Regions from separate parts of the Nonomuraea sp. B19D2 genome, predicted to be linked through region 1. Evidence: riboswitches for the same ligand, from Rfam matches in the RefSeq annotation. Region 1 holds a riboswitch; each other region holds the start of a gene.

What was found. A riboswitch is a leader RNA that binds a small molecule or an ion and turns the genes downstream of it on or off. The one in region 1 is predicted to bind cyclic di-AMP.
Region 2: another riboswitch for cyclic di-AMP. It lies ahead of ABN273_RS22130 (C40 family peptidase); the one in region 1 lies ahead of ABN273_RS37370 (CHAP domain-containing protein).
Region 3: another riboswitch for cyclic di-AMP. It lies ahead of ABN273_RS57830 (coiled-coil domain-containing protein); the one in region 1 lies ahead of ABN273_RS37370 (CHAP domain-containing protein).

Annotation. Positions count from the first base shown of each region.
Region 1 covers NZ_JBEFAK010000026.1:136,367-140,002, reverse strand. The annotation lists gene ABN273_RS37375 (heavy metal translocating P-type ATPase) at 1-813, shown strand, start outside; gene ABN273_RS37370 (CHAP domain-containing protein) at 1,019-1,669, opposite strand; cyclic di-AMP (ydaO/yuaA leader) riboswitch at 1,685-1,829, opposite strand; gene ABN273_RS37365 (TetR/AcrR family transcriptional regulator) at 2,340-2,912, opposite strand; gene ABN273_RS37360 (carbohydrate-binding protein) at 2,924-3,636, opposite strand, start outside.
Region 2 covers NZ_JBEFAK010000011.1:209,603-213,238, forward strand. The annotation lists gene ABN273_RS22125 (class I SAM-dependent methyltransferase) at 219-1,034, opposite strand; gene ABN273_RS22130 (C40 family peptidase) at 1,145-1,549, opposite strand; cyclic di-AMP (ydaO/yuaA leader) riboswitch at 1,757-1,901, opposite strand; gene ABN273_RS22135 (3-isopropylmalate dehydrogenase) at 2,021-3,067, shown strand; gene ABN273_RS22140 (branched-chain amino acid aminotransferase) at 3,283-3,636, shown strand, end outside.
Region 3 covers NZ_JBEFAK010000093.1:3,273-6,908, forward strand. The annotation lists gene ABN273_RS57820 (DeoR/GlpR family DNA-binding transcription regulator) at 1-621, shown strand, start outside; gene galT (galactose-1-phosphate uridylyltransferase) at 618-1,697, shown strand; cyclic di-AMP (ydaO/yuaA leader) riboswitch at 1,762-1,902, shown strand; gene ABN273_RS57830 (coiled-coil domain-containing protein) at 1,908-2,864, shown strand; gene ABN273_RS57835 (GDSL-type esterase/lipase family protein) at 2,943-3,260, opposite strand; gene ABN273_RS57840 (hypothetical protein) at 3,239-3,508, opposite strand; gene ABN273_RS57845 (YceI family protein) at 3,544-3,636, opposite strand, start outside.

The sequences.
Region 1 (3,636 bases):
GCCGGGGTCCTCGGCGTGGCCGACACCGTCAAGGACGACTCCCTCGACGCCGTCGCCGCGCTCCAGCAGCTCGGCCTGCAGGTCGTGATGATCACTGGCGACAACCGGCGCACCGCCGAGGCGATCGCCCGCCAGGTCGGCATCACTCGCGTGCTTGCAGAGGTGCTGCCCCAGCACAAGGCCGCCGAGATCGCCCGGCTCCAAGGCGAGGGCCGTCGCGTCGGCATGGCCGGCGACGGCATCAACGATGCGCCTGCCCTGGCCCAGGCTGACGTCGGCTTCGCCATCGGCACCGGCACGGACGTGGCGATCGAGGCCTCCGACATCACGCTGATCTCTGGCGCGCTCGCCGGAATCGTCACCGCGGTGCGGCTCTCCCGCGCCACCATGCGCAACATCCGCCAGAACCTGTTCCTGGCCTTCGTCTACAACGCGGTCGGCATCCCCGTCGCCGCCGGCATCCTGTACCCGTTCCTCGGCATCCGGCTCTCCCCCATCATCGCCGCTGCCGCGATGGCACTGTCCTCGCTGTCGGTCGTCGGCAACGCCAACCGACTGCGCCGCTTCACCCCGCCATCTCTCCGGCCCACAGCGGAACCCCCGGCCGAACTGCCCGTCACCGTCGAGACAGGCGCCGAACCGGCGGAGACCGCCGATCCGGTCTGCGGCATGCAGGTCGACCCCGCCACCGCCGCCGCCTCACTGGAACGCGACGGCACCACCTACTGGTTCTGCTCCACCCACTGCCGTGACGCCTTCACCGCGCAGGGACCGCTGTCGCACTCGCATCGAAGTGGTCATGGCGACGATTGAGCATGGTCATCTCCTGACGTCGCCCCGGCGGCCTCCGCGCCGGCGGGCGCAGGAAGGCCGAGCATCGCGGCGAGCTTCGCCGTGGGGGTCTTCCGACCGACACCACACCGCACGCCTGAATGTCCCCGGAGGAGCACTTACGGTGCTGTTTCAAGGGACAGGTCAGGGCGGGACCTTCGTCGGTCCCGCCCCGGAATTAAGCCTGTCAGGCCTTGTACTGCGGGTAGCCGTAGCCCACGACCTGCGACGTGGGCCGGATCCGCTCCTCCACCTTGCCGTTGCCGGTGTTGCCCTCGACCGTGGTGATCGTGCCGTCTCCGTTGTCCTTCTTGACCAGGCCCATGTGGTCAATGCTGTCGACGGTCTTGTCGTCCCAGGAGAAGTAGACGACGGCGCCGGGCTTGGCGGCGGTCCCCCACCGGCCATTCTTCTGGAACCACTTGGCCCAGGTGATGGTGTAGGCGTCCCAGCCGACGGTAGGCCGGGCGCCGGCCTTCTCGCCGACCCAGGAGACGAACATCGCACACCATGGAGCGTTCACATATGCCTGGATGCTTCCGCCGTCGCGTGCCACGGTCTCCTGCGCACGAGGCGAGGACATGTACCACTGGTGGAACGGCGTCCCGCCTCCTGCGGCGTTCTCGGTCACGCCCACCTGGGATTCCGCGATCTTGATGACCGCGTCCGCCGCGACCTGGCCGGGCTTCTGCTGGGCGGCCTCGGCGGCATGCGCACGGTCGTTCTGGTGATCGGCGGCGAAGGCGGGGGTGCCAGTGATGAACGCGCCTGCGGTGACAGCGGCTGCGACCGCGATGTTCATCGGCTGGAGAGCGCGCGAAAGTACGGTCTTGGTCATGCTGGGGTTTGCTGCTCCTTGCTTCCATGCCGCCTACCGGGTTAGCTGACGGATTCGGGCCTGGAAGTGCCCTACGGAACTGCCTCGCGGGTGTTCCGATTCACCCCAAGAAATTGGGTCCCCGGTTCCGCTCTCTTCGCGGATTCGGCGGCCGCACCCTGCCCTGCGGGCATGCTGCCAGCGCAGGTAGAGCACGGTCTCGGCAATGAGAGACGCGCACCCGTAAAGGGTTCTAGTCGCGCGCCTCAAGTACCCCCAAAAGGTAAGTAATCCCCATAGAGGAGTGCAAGACAGGACCGAGACATCTCGGGTAAAACTCGCCAACATCCCTTACCAGGCAAGGGTTTTCAGTCCGAAATTCTTTACCTTCTTCCTCCCTCAACGCCGTCGGCGCGGTCCGGACGGTGGCCGCGGGACAGTTGCCCTCGACTCGCAGACCACCGCCGCCACGCTTCAACGCCTGCGCGATCAAGCAGCCAGAAAGGCCTGCAGCGTGGTCGGAGAGGGAAGGGCACATCCTCGACCTGATCGGCAAGGGGCTGACCAACAGGCAGATCGGCGAGCGGATTGTCGCACCACGGCGATCAATGGGATCCCGGCATCGTCAAGACAGGTAGCATCCGGCAAGGTCAGCGTCACGAGAGTCTCGTCGCATATCGAAGTTCGATGCCTACATGTCCGGGCCGGGTGGAAGAAGCCCGGTGACGACGAGGCCGATGACGGCGTCCCTGGCGCGGTCCTGCGGCCATTTGTGGCTCGCCCGCAGATGCACATATCCCCATCCAGCGGTGTTGAACAGGACCGTGGCGGTGATCGTGGGAGGCACCTGGCGTAGGGATCCATCCAGCGCGCCATCCCTGAGCACCCGGTCGAACGGACTGGCGAAGACGTCGACGACCATGGCCTCGGGGCCGGGCTCGTGGAACATCTCCCCGTGGGCGACATACATGCCGGCCAGCAGTTCCAGGTGCTGATCGGCCACCTGGAACATGGCCTCCAGCATGGCGCGCAGCCGCTCGACCGCATTGCCCGGGCTGGTGAGCGCGGGCCACAGCGCGGCGCGGAACTCATCCGCGGCTCGCGCGGCGAGAGCGCCCACCAGGTCGTCGCGACTGACACCCCTGCGGTGCAACGTCGTCCGGGAGATCCCGGCCTCATCGGCGACGCGCTCCAGGGTGAGGCCTGCCAGACCCCATCGGGACACGGCGGCGGCAGTGGCGTCAACCAGGGAGGGTTCGATCATGGTCACGATGCCTAGGCTATCGACCTGCCAATTCGCCGCGTCTGCACGAGGGCCAGCATGAGGACGGCCAGCCCGATCGCGTACAAGACCACTCCGCTGACGACCTCCGCAGGCCCGAACCCCTCTCCACCCGCACGTCCGGCAGGCAGGTACAGCTCCCGGCGCTGCGAGGTCCTCTGAGGCACGCCGGCGTCGAGCGGCAGCCACGTCTCAGCCATCCCCTGCTTGACCTTGACCTCGAGGTAGGTGAACCACCGCCCGGTCGGCGGAACCTTCACCATGCCGAGCACCTGTCCGCCGCTCGTGGTCACCGCCCCGGTACGGGTCTCGCCCGCCCGCCGAGCCAGGATCCTGCACGTCCGTGCCGCCGAGCAGTCGACTGGAAGGATGCCGGCCAATGTGAGCGTGCCGTGCCCATCAGAGGCCCCCGTGAGCTTCGCCTGTGCGACGATCTCTCCTTGGCCGGGGTCGTGAGCTTCCGCCCGGTCCTGGCTCCCCATCGGCACGAGCGCGGCGGCCACGGCGATCGCGGCCGCGGCGCGGCGGAACGAGCCAGCCGCCAAGACCACCAAGAAGACCGCAACCACCGTGAGGGCCACGGGCAACACGCTGACGACAGGAACACTGGCAACCCCCAGCACGCTGGACAGTACGCTCGTCACCGACACGCCTGCCGCCCCTGCGGCGTATGCGAGGCTCTTGCTGCGCCACCTCAGATCGGCGA
Region 2 (3,636 bases), on a different contig from region 1:
GCCAGTAAGTCCCGTTCGCCCGGTCCGTGACCCGGACCCTGCGAGAGCAGGCCCGGTCGGATTCGCGACCGGGGTCCGACGTCCCCCCTGGAACGCTCGCGAAATGAGATGAGTCACATGTACGAGATGTATGCCTGGAACCGTTCGGAAGAGCACGAGGACGAGGCCGCGGAGGCCGTGCAGACCGCCCTGGACCGCCGGGACAACGGCGGGGCTCCTCAGAACTCGAGCCGGTAGAACACCGCCGACCGCTTCACCCCCGGTATCGCCCCGGCGACCCAGGCGGAGATCCGGTGCGGCGGCGACAGGCGGTCGAACCCGTCGATGTCGAACGCGCTCACCGCGCTCACACAGCGCAGCCTCGGATGGATCGACACCAGCTCGCCGGGGCCGTCGATGCCCCAGTGGAGCGTGGCCCTGGCCTTCCGCACGGGCCTGTTGAGCTTCTGTAGCCGGACGCCGAGCCTGCTCATGGCGTCGAAGACGACCTGCCCGCCGGGGAAGCGGTCCACGATCGCCCGCAGCAGTGCCCGGCCGTCGTGCGGGTCGAGGTAGTAGACCAGACCTTCGGCGACGACCAGCGCGGGAGCGCCGTCCGGGACCTGCTCCAGCCACTTCAGGTCGGTGACCGACGAGCCGATCACGCGGTGGCCCGGCCGCTCGGGGAACAGCCGGCCGCGCAGCTCGACGACCTCGGGGTAGTCCACGTCGTACCAGCGGACGGTGGGCGGCGGCGCCAGCCGGTAGAAGCGGGTGTCGAGGCCGCAGCCCAGGTGGAGCACGGTGGCCTCGGGGTGCGTGGCGAGGTACGCGGCGGCCCACCGGTCGATGAAGCGGTCCCTGAGCGCGACGGCGGCGGCCAGGGCGGGGCTCATGCCGGTCTTGCGGAAGTCGAAGTCGATCCGGCCGACCGCTTCGAGGGCCATGTCGTCGCCGAGAATCGGGTGCCGGGATCTCGCGTCGAGCGCGCGTCCGTACAGGGTGGCGAGGAGCGTCGCTTTCTCCTCGGTGAGTTGCACCTTTTCTGGCGCCATGCCACTACGCTAACGCCGCGCGCGGGTCCGCGGCGCCCATCATGCCGCCGCCCCGCGCAGGGGCGACGGCCGATGACGACAGCGCCACGGCCACGCCGCCGGCGTGCCTCCTACACGGTCGCCTTGAGCGTGGCGGGCGCCGGGGCGCTGCGCTGCTCTTTCAGCTCGGCCCAGAGGCGCACACCCTTGGGGTCGGGGCGGATGGCGCCCACGAAGGAGTTCCTGCGCCAGGCGTTCAGGCGCTCCTCCTTGACCACGTCACCCGTGCGCGGCGCGTGGACCATGTGGCCGGGGCGGGAGATCATCCCGACGTGCCCGAGGTTGTGGAAGAAGACCAGATCGCCGGGCTTGAGGTCCTTCCAGGCGATCTTCTTGTCGAACGCGGCGTACTGTTCGCGCGCGGTGCGGGGTAGCTCGATCCCCCCGTGCTGGTACGCCCTGAGCATGAGCCCGGAGCAGTCGTATCCGCTCGGGCTGGCGCCGCCCCACACGTACGGGGTGCCGCGCTTGCTCATGGCGAAATTGAGGGCGATCTTCCAGGCGGGCTTCGGCGCCTGCTGTTGCCGGATGCGTTTGATGTCCGCGCCGGTCAGGGTGGTGGGGTCGGTCAGAGTGGTGGGGTCGTCCTCGGGGGCGGCCTGGGCGGGGGTCGCCTGGGCGGGGGTGGCCAGAATGAGCCCGACGGCGCCCGCCGCCAGGGCAATGGCAATGCGAGACAGGGGTCTGTCCTTCCATACGGCCGGCCGGGTTAGCTGACGGGCTCGGGCCTGGAAGTAGCCCTACGGCATGGGGGTGCCGATTCGCCCCAGGGGGAAAGTGGGTCCCCGGCTCCACGCAACCGCTGCGTGGATTAGGCTCGACGGACTCTAACGAAACGGTCAAAGGATCGCAATAGGGGCAAAACGGACGTCCGGGAAATGAGAACGGATGTCCGATAGATGAGATGGAGTGTTCGTCAGTCGAGACGACGCGGTAAGGTACGGCTCATGGAGTCGCGCAACATCCGTCTGGCAGTCATCCCCGGCGATGGCATCGGCACCGAGGTCGTGGCCGAGGGCCTCAAGGTTCTGGAGGCAGTGGGCACGAAGATCGAGCCCACGCATTATGACCTTGGCGCCGCACGCTATCACCGCACCGGCGAGACCCTGCCCGACGCGGTGCTGGAGGAGCTGCGCGGCTACGACGCGATCCTGCTCGGCGCCGTGGGCGACCCCAGCGTCCCGCCGGGCATCCTCGAGCGCGACCTGCTGCTCAGGCTGCGCTTCGAGTTCGACCACTACGTCAACCTGCGCCCGGTCAAGCTGTTCCCCGGCGTGGAGACCCCGCTGGCCGACACTCCCGCCGAAGACATCGACATGATCGTCGTCCGTGAGGGCACCGAGGGCCTCTACGCGGGCACCGGCGGCGTCATGCGGCGAGGCACGCCGCACGAGATCGCCACCCAGGAGTCGCTCAACACCGCCCACGGCGTCGAGCGCGTCGTGCGCTACGCCTTCGAGAAGGCCAAGTCACGCCCCCGCAAGAAGCTGACGCTCGTCCACAAGACAAACGTGCTCACCTACGCCGGCGACCTGTGGCAGCGCACGGTCAACCGCGTGGCGGAGGAGTTCCCCGAGGTCACGACCGACTACTGCCACATCGACGCGGCCTCGATGTTCTTCGTGAGCCAGCCCGAGAGGTTCGACGTGGTCGTCACCGACAACCTGTTCGGTGACATCATCACCGACCTCGGCGCGGCCATCGCCGGCGGCATCGGCCTGGCGGCCAGCGGCAACATCAACCCCGAGCGGACCGCCCCCAGCATGTTCGAGCCGGTGCACGGCAGCGCGCCCGACATCGCCGGTCAGGGCAAGGCCGACCCGACCGCGACCATCCTGTCCGTCGCCATGCTCCTCGACCACCTCGGGCTGCACGCCGAGGCGGCCAAGGTCGAGCAGGCGGTCGCCGACGACATCCTCGAGCGGCTGACCGGCTGGGCCGGCCGCACCACTCACGAGATCGGTGACGACATCACCGCGCGAGTATCCGGCTAGGGACCGCCTAGCCCCGCAAGCGCCTGGTGGTCCGCAGAGGACCGCCGGGCGCTTTTTCGCGTCCAAACGGCCTAACCATCCCATCGGCCGCTTGCCATCCCATATAGCGAGACAATAAGAAGTACGGGGCTGCTTGCGAGCAGTGCCACCCGCCACCGCCTATCCGCAGTGTTCTGTAGATTTGGGCAGATTTCGCAGAGAGAAGGACCTCCGTCATGACCATCGCTCAGAAGCTCAGCTTCGACGTGCAGCTATCCGACCACGCTCGCACCGCGGCCGAGCGGGAGCAGGTACTGGCGAACCCCGGTTTCGGGCAGATCTTCACGGATCACATGATCTCGATCGACTACACCGAAGGGCAGGGCTGGCACGACGCCAAGCTCATGCCGTACGGCCCGCTGTCGCTTGACCCGGCCACGTCGGTCTTCCACTATGCGCAGGAGCTGTTCGAGGGGCTCAAGGCGTATCGCCAGGTCAACGGCTCGATCGTGACGTTCCGCCCGTACGCGAACGCCGCCCGTTTCAACCGCTCGGCCGTCCGGATGGCCATGCCGGAGCTGCCCGAGGAG
Region 3 (3,636 bases), on a different contig from region 1:
GGCGGCGCCACCGCCCTCGGTCCCGGCTCGACCGAGGAGCCGGGCTTCACCGCCAAGTCGGCCCGCCAGCAGCAGGAGAAGGAGGCCATCGCGCGGTGCGCGGCCGGCCTCGTCAGGCCGGGCACGGCCGTGGCGCTCTCGGCGGGGACCACCACGTGGGCGCTGGCCCGCCACCTGATCGGCGTACCCGAGCTGACGGTGATCACCAACTCGATCCCCGTCGCCGAGGTCTTCCACCGGAACCCGCGTTCCGACCGCACGGTCGTGCTGACCGGCGGCGTACGCACGCCGTCCGACGCCCTGGTGGGCCCGGTGGCCGTGGCCGCGATCCGCCGCCTGCACGTGGACACGCTCTTCCTCGGCGTGCACGGGATGAGCGTGCGGGCCGGGTTCACCACGCCCAATCTGCTGGAGTCGGAGACCGACAGAGAGCTGGTGGCGGCCGCCACCAGGCTGGTCATCCCCGCCGACCACACCAAGTGGAACACGGTCGGCATCAGCACGATCGCCGAGCTGAGCGAGGCCGACGTGGTCATCAGCGACGCGGGACTGCCCGAGGACGCACGCACGGAGCTGGCCGAACGGGCCGGAGAACTGATCATCGCGGAGGGCTCGCCTTGAAGCGCACCATCACCCACCTGGCCGACGGCCGAGAGCTGATCTACTTCGACCGGCGGGACGACGCCGACAGGAGTGCGATCGACCGGCGCACGCTCGACCCCCGGCCGGTGGCCTCCGAGCTGCGTTACGATCCGCTGACCGAGGAGTGGATCGCGATTGCGGGGCACCGGCAGACGCGCACGTTCCAGCCGACGGGCTCGGCGAGCGAGTGCCCGCTGTGCCCGTCGTCGGACACCCGGTCGTCGGAGATCCCGGCGCACGACTACGACGTGGTGGTGTTCGAGAACCGGTTTCCCTCCTTCTCCGGAAATTTCGGGACTTATTCGGAAGCGGGTGGCTTGAGCGAGGTGCGGCCGGGGGCGGGGCGGTGTGAGGTGGTCTGCTTCACCTCCGAGCACTCGTCCTCCTTCTCCCGGCTCTCCACCGACCAGGTGGAGCTGGTCATGGAGGCGTGGGCCGACCGTACGGCCGAGCTGTCCGCGATCGAGGGCGTGGAGCAGGTCTTCTGCTTCGAGAACCGGGGCGAGGAGATCGGCATCACGCTCGCCCACCCGCACGGCCAGATCTACGGCTACCCGTACGTCACGCCCAGGACCAAGCTCCAGCTCGCCGCCGCCAAGCGGTACACGAAGGGCAACCTGTTCGCCGACGTGCTGGCCGCCGAGCGGGCCGAGGGGACGCGCGTGGTGGCCGCCAACGAGCTGTGGACGGCGTTCGTGCCCGCCGCGGCACGGTGGCCGTACGAGGTGCACATCTACCCGCACCGGCAGGTGCCCGACCTGGCCGCGCTGTCGGAGGCGGAGCGCTCGGCGTTCGCGCCGCTCTACACCTCGGTGCTGCGGGCCTTCGACGACCTGTTCGGCGTCGTGATGCCGTACATCTCGGCCTGGCACCAGGCGCCCGTACGGCAGGACCGTGAGCTCGCGTACCTGCACCTGGAGCTGTTCAGCATCAGGCGGGCGCCGGGCAAGCTCAAGTATCTGGCCGGCTCGGAGTCGGCGATGGGCGCTTTCGTGAACGACGTGCTGCCGGAGGAGGCCGCGCGTATGATTCGATCACAAGTAGATCACTATTAGATTTCTAATTAGGGTCGCATTACTCGTGATCTACCACTAACATCCCTTTTGCACCGGCTGTAACGGCCGTTGCGCGCCTAATCCCGGGCGTGGCGCCCGGGAGCCGGGGACCCACCTAGTTCTGGGGTGAATCCGACCACGTGTCGGTAGGGCACCTCCGCGCCCGAACCCGTCAGCTAACCCGGTCGGCAGAGGGAGAGGAACATCCACGTGGCGGCTGCGTCCCCCGTGAGCCTTGTCATCGGTCTCATCACCGCCGCGGCCGTCGCAATCCTGCCGGCGGCCACGGCGTCGGCGGCGCCCAAGCCGTCGGAGGCCGAGCTCCGCGCCCAGCTCAAGCAGCTCAACAGCAAGGTCGACAAGCTCATCGAGAAGTACAACCTCAAGCGTGTCGAGCTGGCCAAGGCGCGGGAGGCCGCCAAGGCCGCCAAGGACCGCCTGGCCACCGCGGAGCAGGCGCTGGCGGTGGCCGAGCAGCGGGTCGCCGACATCGCCAGGGTGCGCTACCAGAGCCACGACCCCTCGGTGCCCGCCTTCCTGCTGTCCACCAACGGCGGCGCCGTGGCCCTGCTGGAGCAGCTCACGGCCGAGCAGCAGGCCGTCGTGGACGGTGTGGCCAAGGCCCGCGACGAGAAGAAGAAGGCCTCCGACGCGGCCGCCGCGCTCGCCACCCAGATCAGCGCGGACGCCAAAGACGTGGCCGAGCAGCGTGAAGACGCCCAGGACGTCATCAAGGACATCCAGAAGAAGCTCCAGGACCTGGTGCCGTTCGGCCCCGGCCGCAATGCGAACGGCAGCTGGGCCCCGGAGCTGCCCACGGGCTCGGACAACATCACGCCCCGTACGCGGCTGATGAAGGCGCAGGTGGAGAAGAACTTCAAGCTGCCGCACGAGGTGGGCTGCTTCCGCTCGGGCTCCAGCGGCGAGCACCCGCTGGGGCGGGCCTGCGACTTCATGATGAGCACCGGCGGGACGATGCCGTCGGCCGTCGACAACGCCCTGGGCGACCGCATCGCGGAGTGGGCACTCAAGAACCAGGACAAGCTCGGGGTCAAGTACGTGATCTGGAAGCAGCGCATCAACATGGGTTCGGGCTGGCGGGCCATGTCGGACCGCGGCAGCATCACCGAGAACCACTACGACCACGTGCACATCTCGATGAACTAGCAGGAAGCCCGAGCTGCCGTGATCATCGCCAGAACGGCTCACCGCGATCACCGCCTGCGTGCGCTGGTCCGGCCTCGTTCACAACAGGTCGTCGAGGTCGACGGCCTGGGAGAGTGCGTCGTAGCCGGCGTCGTTGAGGTGGATGCCGTCGCCCGAGTGGTACTGCGGGCGCAGGGAGTCGGGGTCGGCGCTCTGCCGGACGACGGCGTCGAAGTCGGCCACGTGGTCGTAGGCCCCGCTGGTTCGGATCCAGCGGTTGACCTGGTCGCGAACGGCCTCGGCCGCGGGGCTGTAGGGGAGGGCGGAGCCCTTCATGGGCATGATGGTGGCGCCGACGACCTTGATGCCTTTGGCGTGGGCGGCTCCGTCGATGGTCAGCGGGGCGGTGCCGTACACGTTGGAGAGCTGACGCGCATGGAGGTCCCGCCGGCGCTGACGCGGACCACCTGGCGGACGGTCTCGGGGGATCGCCGGGCGAAGCCGTCCCGGGACCAGTTGGGGCCGTACCAGGTCGTGCCGGCAGTGGCGGGCTGGGCCGCGGTGCCCCAGGCCGCGTTCCACTGGCGGGTCGAGGCTTCGGCGGGGGTGGCGGCCAGCGCCAGGGCGAGCGCCGCGGTCAGGACGTGGATCTTGAAGGTACGCATGACGGTGTCGTCTTTCGGGGCTGTGTGCCAGGCGGTCAGGCGTTCTTGACGGCGGACAGGTCGAACTCGAGGGTGATCTTCTCGGAGATCATCACGCCGCCCGTCTCCAGGACGGCGTTGTAGGTCAT